Regions from separate parts of the Pseudomonas sp. S2_A10 genome, predicted to be linked through region 3. Evidence: riboswitches for the same ligand, from Rfam matches in the RefSeq annotation. Region 3 holds a riboswitch; each other region holds the start of a gene.
The links. Region 3 has a riboswitch for cobalamin ahead of cobO (cob(I)yrinic acid a,c-diamide adenosyltransferase). Riboswitches for the same ligand answer to the same signal wherever they lie in the genome.
Positions count from the first base shown of each region.

Region 1: another riboswitch for cobalamin. It lies ahead of AB4N41_RS20365 (CbtB domain-containing protein); the one in region 3 lies ahead of cobO (cob(I)yrinic acid a,c-diamide adenosyltransferase).
Region 2: another riboswitch for cobalamin. It lies ahead of AB4N41_RS23615 (ABC transporter substrate-binding protein); the one in region 3 lies ahead of cobO (cob(I)yrinic acid a,c-diamide adenosyltransferase).

Region 1 covers NZ_CP162773.1:4,534,285-4,538,558, forward strand. The annotation lists gene cobM (precorrin-4 C(11)-methyltransferase) at 1-585, opposite strand, end outside; gene AB4N41_RS20355 (cobalamin biosynthesis protein) at 664-1,077, opposite strand; gene AB4N41_RS20360 (CbtA family protein) at 1,074-1,775, opposite strand; gene AB4N41_RS20365 (CbtB domain-containing protein) at 1,787-1,984, opposite strand; cobalamin riboswitch at 2,108-2,326, opposite strand; cobalamin riboswitch at 3,201-3,412, shown strand; gene cobW (cobalamin biosynthesis protein CobW) at 3,512-4,274, shown strand, end outside.
Region 2 covers NZ_CP162773.1:5,287,345-5,291,618, forward strand. The annotation lists gene map (type I methionyl aminopeptidase) at 181-972, opposite strand; gene AB4N41_RS23610 (ParD-like family protein) at 969-1,196, opposite strand; cobalamin riboswitch at 1,406-1,597, shown strand; gene AB4N41_RS23615 (ABC transporter substrate-binding protein) at 1,738-2,751, shown strand; gene AB4N41_RS23620 (FecCD family ABC transporter permease) at 2,748-3,764, shown strand; partial or broken gene AB4N41_RS23625 (ABC transporter ATP-binding protein) at 3,857-4,274, shown strand, end outside.
Region 3 covers NZ_CP162773.1:3,726,236-3,730,509, reverse strand. The annotation lists gene bluB (5,6-dimethylbenzimidazole synthase) at 1-356, opposite strand, end outside; gene AB4N41_RS16825 (cobyrinate a,c-diamide synthase) at 353-1,735, opposite strand; gene cobO (cob(I)yrinic acid a,c-diamide adenosyltransferase) at 1,732-2,343, opposite strand; cobalamin riboswitch at 2,427-2,656, opposite strand; gene AB4N41_RS16815 (hypothetical protein) at 2,819-3,403, shown strand; gene AB4N41_RS16810 (PQQ-dependent sugar dehydrogenase) at 3,470-4,274, shown strand, end outside.

The DNA of each region.
Region 1 (4,274 bases), 810 kb from region 3:
ATCCGGCCATGTCGCGCGGTGAATAACGGCAATCGGGCAGTCCGCGCCGTAATGCGGCAGCAGTTCGACCAGTATCTTTTCCAGATGATTGACCCCCAGATGAATGGCCATGGTCGCGCCGTGCTGCGCCAGGCTCGCCAGTTCTTCGCCGGCGGGCATCGCGGTCTTGTCGGCGTAACGGGTCAGGATCACGCTTTGCGAAATGTCCGGCAGGGTCAACTCGGCGCCCAGCAGCGCTGCGCATGCCGCTGTGGCGGTCACGCCCGGAATGATCTCGAAAGGAATGTTCAGCTCACGCAAGTAGCGAATCTGCTCACCAATCGCGCCGTACAGACCTGGATCCCCCGAATGCACACGGGCAACATCCTGGCCTTGGGCATGGGCAGTCCTGATCAAATCGATGATCTGTTCCAGATGCAGTTCAGCGCTGTTGACCACGGTTTCGGCTTGATGACCTTCCAGCACCGCTGCGGGTACCAGCGAGCCGGCATAAATGATCACCGGGCAGCTGCGAATCAGCCGTTGGCCTTTGACGGTGATGAGTTCCGGGTCGCCTGGGCCGGCGCCGATGAAGTAGACGGTCATCGTTGAATCCTTGTGAAGAGGCGCAGGCACACTGCAGATGAAGCGTGCTCATGATCAATGGCGGGGATTATCGGGATTTTATGCAGCGCCGGCCAATGCCAGCGTGGCCTGCGCATATTTCTGCCGGGGAATCAGCAGTTTCGCCGGCGCCTGAATCAACTGCTCGGCCAGCGCCAGCGCGGCGCTTTCCGCCACGCCGTAGCAGCCGGTGCGCTCAAAGGCGATTTGCGATTGATGGCTGAGGCGCTGCTGATAGGGCGCCAGCTCGGCACTGTTGAAATACTGCAGCGGCAGATTCAATTGTGTGGCCAGTTCCAGCAACCCCGGTTCGTCGCGCTTGAGATCGATACTCGCCAGAGCCTTGACCGCTCGCAGCTCGATGCGGTGCGCCTGCAATGCTTGATCAAGTAACGCACGCAGCGTACTGGCCGGACAGCCGCGCTGGCAGCCAAGGCCGACCACGAAGGTCGGCGCTGCGCGGTCATCGGTCATGCCTGATATGGGCCTGCGCTTTTGCGGCGGAACAACCAGGCACTGATCAGGCCCAGAGCCAGCCAGAACGCGACGTTGGTCAGCTGCGAAGCGATTTTGAACTGGGTTTCCAGTGCCTCTGGAGCGAGCATCGAATGCACCTGCGGTTGCGGCGCGCCGATCACATGCGGCACGGCGAGAATCGCTACACCAAGAAGCTTCATCAGCCAGTGACGACTGAAGGCGATCAGTGCCAGGCCGACGGCGGTCGAAGCGGCAGTGCCGATCCACCAGATCTGCCGCGATGCCAGATCGGCAGCCGCAGTGCCCGGCAATTCAGGTGGCAGGCCCAAGGTCGGCGCGAGAACGAACGTGGCGTAACCGGCCAGACCCCAGAGCAGCCCTTGCGAGGTCTTGGTCGGCGCGCGCAAGGTGTACAGGCCGGCGAGCATCAAGGCGAAACCCACTGCCACCACCAGATTACCGCCAGTGGTCGAGACCACGCGCTGCCAGCCGTCTTCCGGCTCCCAGGCTTCGCCATCATGGCTGTGGGCGGCGGTGCCGGCGGCGTGTTCGTGGACTTGCGCGACCGGTTCGGATTTCTCGAAGGATTCGGCCTGCAGAATCAACGGTGATACCCAGAAACTCTGCAGCAGGGTCAGCAGCAGGGCGGCCAGCAAGCCGGTGAAGCCTGCGGTTTGCGCGATACGCTTGATCATTTCGGCAGGCCTCAGTGGCACGGGAACGCGGCGCTGTGGCGGGTATCGTGGGCGGCGTTGTGCACCGCTTCGATGTGCGAGAAACCGGCGAACCAGACCAGGCTGGCACCGAGGATCGAGGCGAAGAGGGCGGCGGCGACGCGTTGGCCGAGTGTGGTGCTGCTGGAGATGTGGTCAGTGTGGCTGACGGTGTTACTGATGATCGACATAGCGCTTCCCTCTGAAATGTCAGCGGGTAAACAGAGCGCATGAAAATCCCTGCGGGCCGGGCACGCAGGAATTTCGAACAGCGCCCGCCCACCGCGGGTTTGTTTGTGTTCAGCGGCGCTTGCGCGCGCTGGGTGTTGCGGGCCGGTCTCCGGGCTCGCGAGGGGTTGGCTGGTCGCCGACCTGCAAGCATCACCTTCCCATGCCGGGGCACAGTGGATCTGACGCTTCGCTCGCTTACCGTTGCGGGGGCAGCACCGGACTGACATGGCTTTGAGTAAAGCACATGATTCACCGGTTTCCCGTTTCACCCTGTGAAGGGCACCCGTAACAAGGTGTGCAGGAGAACATGGGTTTGGGTTTTTAGTCAATTTCCGGGAGTTTTCGGTACTGCGATGTGGGCATTTTTCTGATGTTTTTGTGTGTATATCCGTTGCTGCGGGTGTTGCTGATTACGGTTTCGCCCTTACGGCGAGGCACTTTTTCCAAACGCCGAAAAAGTACCCAAAAAGGCTTGCTCCTACGTTCGGCCCTCGCAGGCTCGGGTTCCTTCGCTCCGGGACTGATCCGGGCGCAGCGGCTCCGGTTTGCTTCGCTGCACCTACACTCGCTGTGTACGACTGCGTCGTACGGTCGCTGCGCTCCCACGCCCGGATCAATCCCTCCACTCAGCCTTCCGACGTCGCCGGTGGATCAAGATCAAGAGCACTCGAGCTTGCGCTCATTGTTGAGTGGGGCGGCTGCGCTGCTTTACTTTTGCTTTTGTGGGAGCGAGCCTGCTCGCGAAGGCGGCCTGACAGCCGACCTGTTCTTGAGCTGGTGCGCGATCCAACTGTAGGAGCTGCCGAAGGCTGCGATCTTTTGCTTTTGCCTTTGCCTTTGCTTTTGCTCTGGCTTTTGATCTTTTGCCCCTTCGGCAGGCTTCGTTACGGGATCGATCCGGGGGTGGGAGCGCAGCGACCGTGCGACGCAGTCGTACACAGCGGAAGGAGGTGCAGCGAAGCAAACCGTAGCCGCTGCGCCCGGATCGGTCCCGTAACGAAGGTACCCCGAGCCCCAGCGAGCGGGCCGTACGCCGGGGCAAAGCCTTTTGGTTCCTTTTTGGCGTTTGAAAAAGGGACTCGCTGTAAGAGCGAAACCATAAGAAGCCGTTACCGCAGCAACGGATATGCCCCCGAACTCAAACTCAACGCCCATTGACCCACGACGGACCCATGCGTAGCCTTGCGCTTTCGAGGTTCTTCGGCACTCGCCGAAGCTAAGAAGGGAACGCGGTCAAAGCCGCGGCTGCCCCCGCAACTGTGAACGGTGATGTTCGTTGCCACGCCACTGCCAGCTCAACCGATGAGCCAGCGGGAAGGCGCAATGGACGCCAGGCCCAACGCCTGAACGCCGTCAGCCAGGAGACCTGCCTCGTCACAGATTCTCACTACAACCGGGCGGGGTGATCCGGTGGCGAATGCTTCCGGCGTGCATGCGCGCTGCCGGTTCTCGTCCCGTATGCCCGCCGCTTGCCAAAGGGCATACCGATGAAAACACTGGCCAAACTCCCCGTCACCATCGTCACCGGTTTCCTCGGTTCGGGCAAAACCACGCTGCTGCGGCACATGCTCGACAACGCTCAGGGCCGGCGCATTGCGGTGATCGTCAACGAGTTTGGCGAGCTGGGCATCGACGGTGAAATCCTCAAGCAATGCACCATCGGCTGCACCGAAGAAGAGGCCAGCGGCCGCGTTTATGAGCTGGCCAACGGCTGCCTGTGCTGCACCGTGCAGGAAGAATTCTTCCCGGTGATGCGCGAGCTGGTTGCCCGTCGCGGCGATCTCGACCACATCCTTATTGAAACCTCGGGCCTAGCCCTGCCAAAACCGCTGGTGCAAGCCTTCCAGTGGCCGGAAATTCGCAGTGCCTGCACCGTCGACGCAGTCATCACCGTGGTCGACAGCCCGGCCGTCGCTGCTGGCACCTTCGCCGCGTTCCCGGATCAGGTCGATGCCCAGCGCAAACTCGATCCGAACCTTGATCACGAGTCGCCGCTGCATGAACTGTTCGCCGATCAACTGGCCAGCGCTGACCTGGTGATCCTCAACAAAGCTGACCAGACCAGCCCGCAAGACCTGGCTCGCGTACGCGCTGAAGTAGCCGAAGAGCTGCCGCCAGCGGTAAAAATCGTCGAAGCCAGCAATGGCCGCCTGCCGCTCGACGTGCTGATCGGTCTCGGTGCCGGCTCTGAAGAGCATATCGACAGCCGCCACAGCCACCACGATCACCACCATGACGGTGATGACGACG
Region 2 (4,274 bases), 1.6 Mb from region 3:
CCCCCTCACCCCAGCCCTCTCCCCCACGGGGGGCGAGGGGGAAAGGGAGCCGATCTTCATGCTGTTCAAAATGTAAGTTCGACTCGGTATCGCACGTCGGCGTATCTCGCAACAACACCTCGGTCAGTCCCCTCTCCCATTGGGAGAGGGCTAGGGTGAGGGCAAGCAGGCGACACGGTATTAGCCAATGGCCCGGTACCCTTCAATCTCATCCGGCCAAGCCGTCAGCAATTCAAACCCGCTCTCCGTCACCGCGACCATATGCTCCCACTGCGCCGACAAGGAGCCATCCTTGGTCAGCACCGTCCAGCCATCCGGCATGTTCTTGACATGGCGTTTGCCGGCATTGAGCATCGGTTCCACGGTGAAAATCATCCCGGCCTTAAGCTTCAGCCCTTGATTGGGAAAGCCGTAATGCAGGATCTGCGGTTCGTCGTGATAGACCTTGCCGATACCGTGGCCGCAGTATTCGCGCACCACGCTGAAGCCCTCCGCCTCCGCCAGGCTCTGGATCGCGTGGCCGATATCGCCCAGTGTTGCGCCCGGTTTCACTGCACGGATGCCCGCGCACATGGCTTCGTAGGTGGTCTTGATCAGGTGCTGCGCTTCGGGAGTCGCCTCGCCCACCACATACATGCGACTGGTATCGCCGAACCAGCCGTCCTTGATCACCGCGATGTCGAGGTTGACGATGTCGCCGTCTTTCAATGGAGTACCCGATGGAATGCCGTGGCACACCACATCGTTGACCGACGCGCAGACGGTTTTCGGAAAGCCGTGATAACCGACGTTGGCTGGCACCGCCTTCTGCACGTTGACGATGTAATCGTTGCACAGTCGATCCAGCTCATCGGTGGTCACGCCAGCCTTCACATGCGGCACCAGCATTGCCAGCACTTCAGCGGCGAGTTTGCCGGCGGCGCGAGATTTTTCGATGTCGGCCGGGGTGTTGATCTTGATCTGGTTTCTCATGCGCTGACGGCTTCCTGAGTCAGTTGTTGCAGATCCAGCCCACCATTCTGTTCGGCGCGGATCAGCAGGCGGCAAATGGCGCTGTGGTCGAGGTTGGGATGCAGCTCGGCGAGCATGCCGATGCGCATCCAGTGCTCGGCCTGCGCGTTGATCGAGCGGCTGAGGGCGTTGCTGGAGATGCGCAGGTTCTCGTGCATGTCCTCTGAGATTTTTACGATGCCCATATATGAATCCGATACGATGTGTATATGGAACGTATATTAGCCAAGCTTACCCTCGGATTGCAAACGCTTCGCCACGCAAACACGCACCCGTGTAGGAGCTGCCGAAGGCTGCGATCTTTTGATCTTGCCCGTTAAAGACCAGATCAAAAGATCGCAGCCTTTGGCAGCTCCTACCAAAGCAGATTCGGCTCCCCATCAGCGGCCTGATCGACTACCATGCCCGCGCCGGTTTCCACACGGAATTAATAGGGAATCCGAGATGCTCCACGCATCAATCGGAACTGCCCCCGCAACTGTAGGTGCCGAGCCTGCTCCTCGACTGCCACTGGGTGAACCCCGGGAAGGCCGGAGCGTGGCGATGACGCATCAGTCAGGAGACCTGCCGGCACAGTGACTGACCAACCGGCGGGGTGTCCGGGAAGGACATCGTGCCGTGCGCATTTTCCCCGTGCCGGCCTTGCGTAGTTTCCACGACCGCGCCCGAGGTGTGTTTCCAAACCGTACCCGCCCGCTCCCGTACGGTTCCCCTGGAGACTGCCCCATGCTGCTGCCCCGCGTTGCCACCCTGCTCACCGCTCTGAGCCTTTGCCCCCTGGCGCAAGCGGCGCCGACTGCGTATCCGCTGACCGTCGAAAACTGTGGCAGCAGCCTGACCTTTCAACACGCGCCTGCGCGCACGGTGACCATTGGCCAGGCCGGCACGGAAATGCTCTACGCCTTGGGTCTGGGCGACAAAGTCGTCGGCACTTCGCTGTGGTTCAACGATGTGCTGGGCACATACAAAGCACAGAACGACAGGATCGAGCGCCTCGCCGACAACGAGCCGAGTTTCGAAGCGGTGATCGCCAAACGCCCGGAGCTGGTTGCCGTCGAGCTGGAATGGATGGTCGGCCCGCAAGGCGCGGTCGGCACCCGCGAGCAGTTTCATGAACTGAAGATTCCGACCTATCTGCTGCCCTCCGATTGCGAAGCCAAGGACAACCTCGTCGGTTCGGACGGCACGCGGCTGGCGCCGTTTCGCATCGACAGCATCTACAAAAGCGTGAGCCAACTGGCGGCGATTTTCGACGTGCAGGCGCGTGGCGAACAGCTCAATGAGCAGCTCAAAGCCAGCCTCGCGCAATCGATCGCCACCGCGAAAAACCAGCAGCGCAAAGACGTCAGCGCTCTGGTGTGGTTCTCCAGCGCCGAGATGGACATCGAGCCTTTCGTGGCCGGGCACAAAGGCGTTCCCGATTTCATGCTCAGCACCCTCGGCGTGCGCAACGTCGTCGAGTCGGATGAAGAATGGCCAACGGTCGGCTGGGAAACCATCGCCAAGGCCAACCCGACGTTTCTGGTGATCGCGCGCATGGATCGTCGACGTTTCCCGGCGGACGACTATCAGAAGAAACTCGCCTTCCTGCGCAGTGATCCGGTGACGCGCAACATGGACGCGGTCAAGCACAACCGCATCATCATCCTTGACGCCATGGCCATGCAGGCCAGCCTGCGCACCTTCGACGGCCTCGCACAACTGGCCAGCGCGATCAACGGCTACGACCTGTCGCCATGAGCAGACGCCTGATCCGTTTGCTGCTGGTGCTGTTGACGCTGTCGGTCGCGCTGATCGGCGGCGTGGCCATTGGCGAGACTTCGATCGAGCCGAGCGTGGTGTTGCAGGTGCTGGCCAACAAGCTGTGGGGCGCCGGTTATGTGCTCGACCCGATCGACGAAGGCATTGTCTGGAACTATCGCCTGACCCGCGCGCTGGTCGCGGCGGCCTGCGGCGCCGGTCTGGCGACCTGTGGCGTAATCCTGCAGTCGCTGCTGCGCAATCCGTTGGCCGATCCGTATCTGCTGGGAATTTCTGCTGGCGCCTCGACCGGCGCGGTGATGGTCGCCCTGCTCGGCGTCGGTGCCGGGGCGATTTCATTGTCGGTCGGTGCTTTTGCCGGCGCGGTGACCGCTTTCGCACTGGTGATCCTGTTGGCGCGAGTCAGCGGCTCGGCCAGCGGCACCGGGCAGATCATTCTGGCCGGGATTGCCGGCTCGCAGCTGTTCAACGCCCTCACCGCTTTTCTGATCACCCGCTCGGCCAGCTCGGAACAGGCGCGCGGGATCATGTTCTGGCTGCTCGGCAATCTCGGCGGCGTGCGCTGGCCGTCGGTGTGGCTGGCGGTGCCGGTGGCAGTGTTGGGGTTGGTTGTTTGTCTGTGGCATCGCCGGGCGCTGGATGCGTTCACCTTTGGTGCGGACTCGGCGGCGTCTCTCGGCATTCCAGTGCGACGTGTGCAAATTCTGTTGATTGGCTGCGCCGCGCTGGTGACGGCGGTGATGGTGTCGATTGTCGGCTCGATCGGCTTTGTCGGTCTGGTGATTCCCCATGCCGCGCGGTTGTTGCTCGGCACCGGCCATGCGCGTCTGCTGCCGGCCAGTGCGTTGGGCGGCGCAGTGTTTCTGATCGCCGCCGATGTGCTGTCACGCACCCTGATCAAGGGTCAGGTGATTCCTGTCGGCGTGATTACCGCGCTGGTCGGCGCGCCAGTGTTCGCGCTGATTCTGGTGGGCCGGAGATCGGCGCGATGAACACGGTTCTGAGTTGTGCGGGTGTGGGCTTCAAGGTGCGCGGTGCCGAGTTGCTCAATGGTGTCAGCCTCGATGTCCAGCGCGGCGAGACCCTGGGCATTGTCGGGCCGAACGGTTCGGGTAAATCCACGCTGCTGAAACTGCTCGCTGGCCTGCGCGAACCGAGCGCAGGTCAGGTGCAGCTCGACGGTCGGACGCTGGGCAAGATGTCGCGGCGCACTATCGCGCAGACGCTCGCGGTGGTTGAGCAACAGGCCGATACCGACGATGGCATTCGCGTGTTCGACGCGGTGGCGCTGGGGCGGACGCCGTGGTTGTCGGCGCTGCAACCATGGTCGCCGGCCGATGACGCCATCGTCGAGCAAGCGCTGGTCGACGTCGACGCCGTGCACCTGCGCACCCGCCTCTGGCGCAGCCTTTCCGGCGGGGAACGCCAACGCGTGCACATCGCCCGCGCACTGGCGCAGCGCCCGCAGATCCTGCTGCTCGACGAGCCGGCCAACCACCTCG
Region 3 (4,274 bases):
ATGTGTTTTTCGCGATCGTCCATCAGCGCTGCGACCAGCACTTCGGCGCAATCGTTGATGCCTTCGACCTTGAGCTGCATGAACTCATCGCTGCGCTCGCCAAGGGCTTCGGCAGTGCGGATGCGCTCTTCTTCCACCAGATCGCGGATCTGCCCGCGCAGAGCACGATCGCTGATGCGGATGAAGCGCCAGGGCTGCATCAGACCGACGCTCGGCGCTTGATGAGCGGCTTCGAGCAGACGACGCAGCAGTTGCGGCTCGACGCTGCCGCCGGTGAAGTGGCGCATGTCGCGGCGCTCGGCGATGGCCTTGTAGACCGCTGCGCGTTCGGCTTCGGAGAATGTGTTGTCGGTCATGGCCCTTTCGCGAGCAGGCTCGCTCCCACAGGGTTCAGGTCATCCATTGTGGGAGCGAGCTTGCTCGCGAAGGCGGCCTCACGATCTGGCGCAAACAATGCCGCAATCGCAGTCGGATTCGATGGGAAATAAAAGTGCACGTACGACGCCGTCATCCGCCCCTCGCGATAAACCGCCTCAGCGCCGCGCCCGCCATTGGGACTCAGCCCACGGGCAATCGGCGTCAGCGCTGTGGTGGTCAGGGAATGATGATAGGTATGCCCACGCAACTCCCCTTCCGGCAATTCAACCGCCTGCAACGCCAGCGCCGCCAGACGCTTCTGCATCACCGCCTCGCCCTTGAGCAAACCGACCAGCTCAGCACGGGTGCCTTCCACGTCAGTCAGCGAATCAAGCAGGTAAAGCATGCCGCCACATTCGGCGAGCAAGGGCTTGCCCGCCGTATGGTGCGCGCGGATCGCCGCCAGCATCGAGGCGTTTTGCGCCAGCGCGACGTGATGCAACTCTGGATAGCCGCCCGGTAGATACAGGCTGTCCGCCTCGGGCAATTGCGTGTCGCGGATCGGCGAGAAGAAGCGCAATTCGGCGCCCATCGCCCGCAGCAGATCGAGACTGGCGCCATAGGTGAAGGCAAAGGCTTCATCGCGGGCAACGGCGATGCGCACACCTTTTAATAGAGGCTCGGCGGCGATGATCTCAGGCGCGGCGAATTCTACGGCGGGTGGCAGCGCGACCTCGCAACTGCTGGCCAGCGCATCGGCGGCCGCGTCGAGGCGCAGATCCAGATCATTCAATTCGCTGGCCTGAACCAGGCCGAGGTGGCGGCTCGGCAATTCGATACCGGTTTCGCGGGACAGCGCACCGTACCAGCGCAGACCTTCGGTGAGGCTGCCTTCGAGTAATTGCGCATGGCGCAAGGTGCCGACGCGGTTGGCCAGCACGCCAGCGAACGGCAAGTCCGGCTGATACTTCGCCAGGCCCAGCGCCAAGGCGCCAAAGGTCTGCGCCATGGCGGTGCCGTCGATCACGCCGAGCACCGGCACACCGAAGTGGCGCGCCAGATCAGCGCTGGACGGCGTGCCGTCGAACAGGCCCATCACGCCCTCGATCAGAATCAGGTCGGCTTCGGCGGCGGCTTCCCACAACAGCCGGCGACTTTCCTGCTCGCCGACCATCCACATGTCCAGTTGATACACCGGCGCACCGCTGGCGCGCTCGAGGATCATCGGGTCGAGAAAGTCCGGGCCGCATTTGAACACGCGCACCTTGCGCCCTTGGTTGCGATGCAGACGGGCAAGTGCGGCGGTGACGGTGGTCTTGCCCTGACCGGAGGCCGGCGCGGCGATCAACACCGCCGGGCAGTGACGTGGTTGCTTCAAAGTTCGACGCCTTTCTGCGCTTTGATCCCGGCCTGGAAGGCGTGCTTGAGCATGCCCATTTCGGTGACCGTGTCGCCCATCTCGATCATTTCCGGCTTGGCGCCGCGACCGGTGACCACCACGTGCTGCATCGGCGGACGCGCCTGCAAATCGCTGAGCACCTGATCGAGATCGAGGTAGCCGTGCTTGAGGGCGATGTTCAACTCATCGAGCACTACCAGACCGATCGAAGGGTCGCGCAATAATTCGCGGGAGACTTCCCAAGCGGCGGTCGCCGCGGCGATATCGCGCTGACGATCCTGGGTTTCCCAGGTGAAGCCTTCGCCCATGACGTGGAAACGCACTTGCTCGGGGAAGCGGCGGAAAAACAATTCCTCGCCAGTGCTGTTGCGGCCCTTGATGAACTGCACCACGCCGCACTGCATGCCGTGGCCCATCGCGCGGGCGAGCATGCCGAACGCCGAGCTGCTCTTGCCTTTGCCGTTGCCGGTCAGCACCAGCACCAGGCCACATTCGTCGGGCGAGTTGGCAATGCGTTCGTCGATCACGGCTTTCTTGCGCTGCATGCGCGCCAGATGGCGTTCGTCACGCTCGGGGGAATCAGTCATGGGGGGAGCTCTCCGTTGAGGCTGGATAACGGCGGGCAGGCACAAGAATAGACGGCAAAAAGCCTGGCATCGCCCACCGTGATGCCGCTGAGATGGATCAGGCCGGTCTCCGGGCTCATGAGCGGCGTTTCGCCGGACTGCGCGCCTTCCCGCTTCTTTCGAGGCAGTGGCTCAAGGCGCAGTTTTCACTCATTTACCGTTGCGGGGGCAGCGCCGGGATCGTCGTGGCTTCGCTTGAAGACCACCCTCACCGGCTTCCCTGTTTCACTCTGTCGACGCGGGGCCACAGAGCACCTGAAACAAGCGGCGAAGGTTAGAGGGTTGGGGGTGGAGCGTCAATTGAAGAGGCGCTTTGCGCGCGAATAACTGCCGTTGATCCATTGTGCAGCGGCAATCTTGTGCCAGACTGCGACAAGTGATATCAAAGAGCCATGCTTTTCCCGAAAAGCCCACTACAACAATAAGGATGACGACGATGCAAGGCATGATCATCAGCAACCCGCGCCTGGAATTCCTGCGCCCGCTGCTGGAACGCTGGTTTGACTGTATCGATCGCTACAACACCGTACGCGGCGACAACGACACGCCATATTGGCACGACGAGAAAGCCAATCTCGGCCTGCTCGCGGCAGCGGCGTGGATGGCTGAAATGGTCACGCTGAACGACACGGCCACGCGCAAACAGAACGAAGAAGGCGAACGCAATGCTCGCGCCGACCTGCTGATTGCCGGCGCCGAAGACCGCGCGTTCATTCAGGCCACGCAACGCTGGCCACGGGTCAACAACCTCAACCTGACCCAGGCACTGCTCGACGTCACCGCTGATGCCAAGCGCATCAGCTACGCCAGCGATCTCAAGCTCGGCTGCCTCTTTGTTGCTCCGCAAAAAGCCCAGCACAGCGCCAGCCCTGAAGAACTGCAGGACATGGTCGACGACCTGCAAAAGGAACACACCTGCGCCGTGGCCTGGTATTTCCCCTACGCCTATCGCAAATTGCACAGCGACGCGGGCAACTATCATCCCGGCATCGCCGTGCTGTTCAAGGAAGCCCGCGGTTGAGCAGTTGAACCATCGGGCCTGCGCCCTCCTCTATGTTTAGGAATGCATTCATAGGGAAGATCAGCAATGCGCAAGGCCCAACTCGCTCTTATCATCGCCGTCGCTGGCGGGCTCGCCGCCTGCGGTGAAACCTCCAGCCTGCAAGTCTCCGACGGCACCGGCCCGTCACCGAAACTGCCCGAACCGAACAAGACGCTGATACCGACAGTCAACATCGCCCCGGCGGTGGGCTGGCCGGACGGCGCGAAACCGATCGCAGCGGCCGGCACCCAGGTCGCCGCGTTTGCCGAAGGCCTCGATCACCCGCGCTGGCTCTACGTGCTGCCCAACGGCGATGTGCTGGTGGCGGAAACCAATGCGCCGCCCAAGCCCGATGACAGCAAAGGCATTCGTGGCTGGGTGATGAAGAAAGTCATGGGCAAGGCCGGCGCCGGCGTGCCCAGCCCGAACCGCATCACCCTGCTGCGTGATGCCGACCACGATGGCGTCGCGGAAACCCGCACGGTGTTCCTGCAGAACCTCAACTCGCCGTTTGGCATGACGCTGGTTGGCAACGATTTGTACGTAGCCGACACCGACCGCCTGCTGCGTTTCAACTACGAGCCGGGCGCCACCGAGATCAAGACCCAACCGATCAAAGTCGTCGACTTGCCCGGCGGCACGCTGAATCACCACTGGACCAAAAACGTCATCGCCAGCAAGGACGGCAACAAGCTCTACGTCACCGTCGGCTCGAACAGTAACGTCGGCGAAAACGGTCTGGATCAGGAAGAAGGCCGCGCGGCGATCTGGGAAGTGGATCGTGCGACCGGCAATCACCGGATCTTCGCCTCGGGCATCCGCAACCCTAACGGCCTTGCCTGGGAACCCA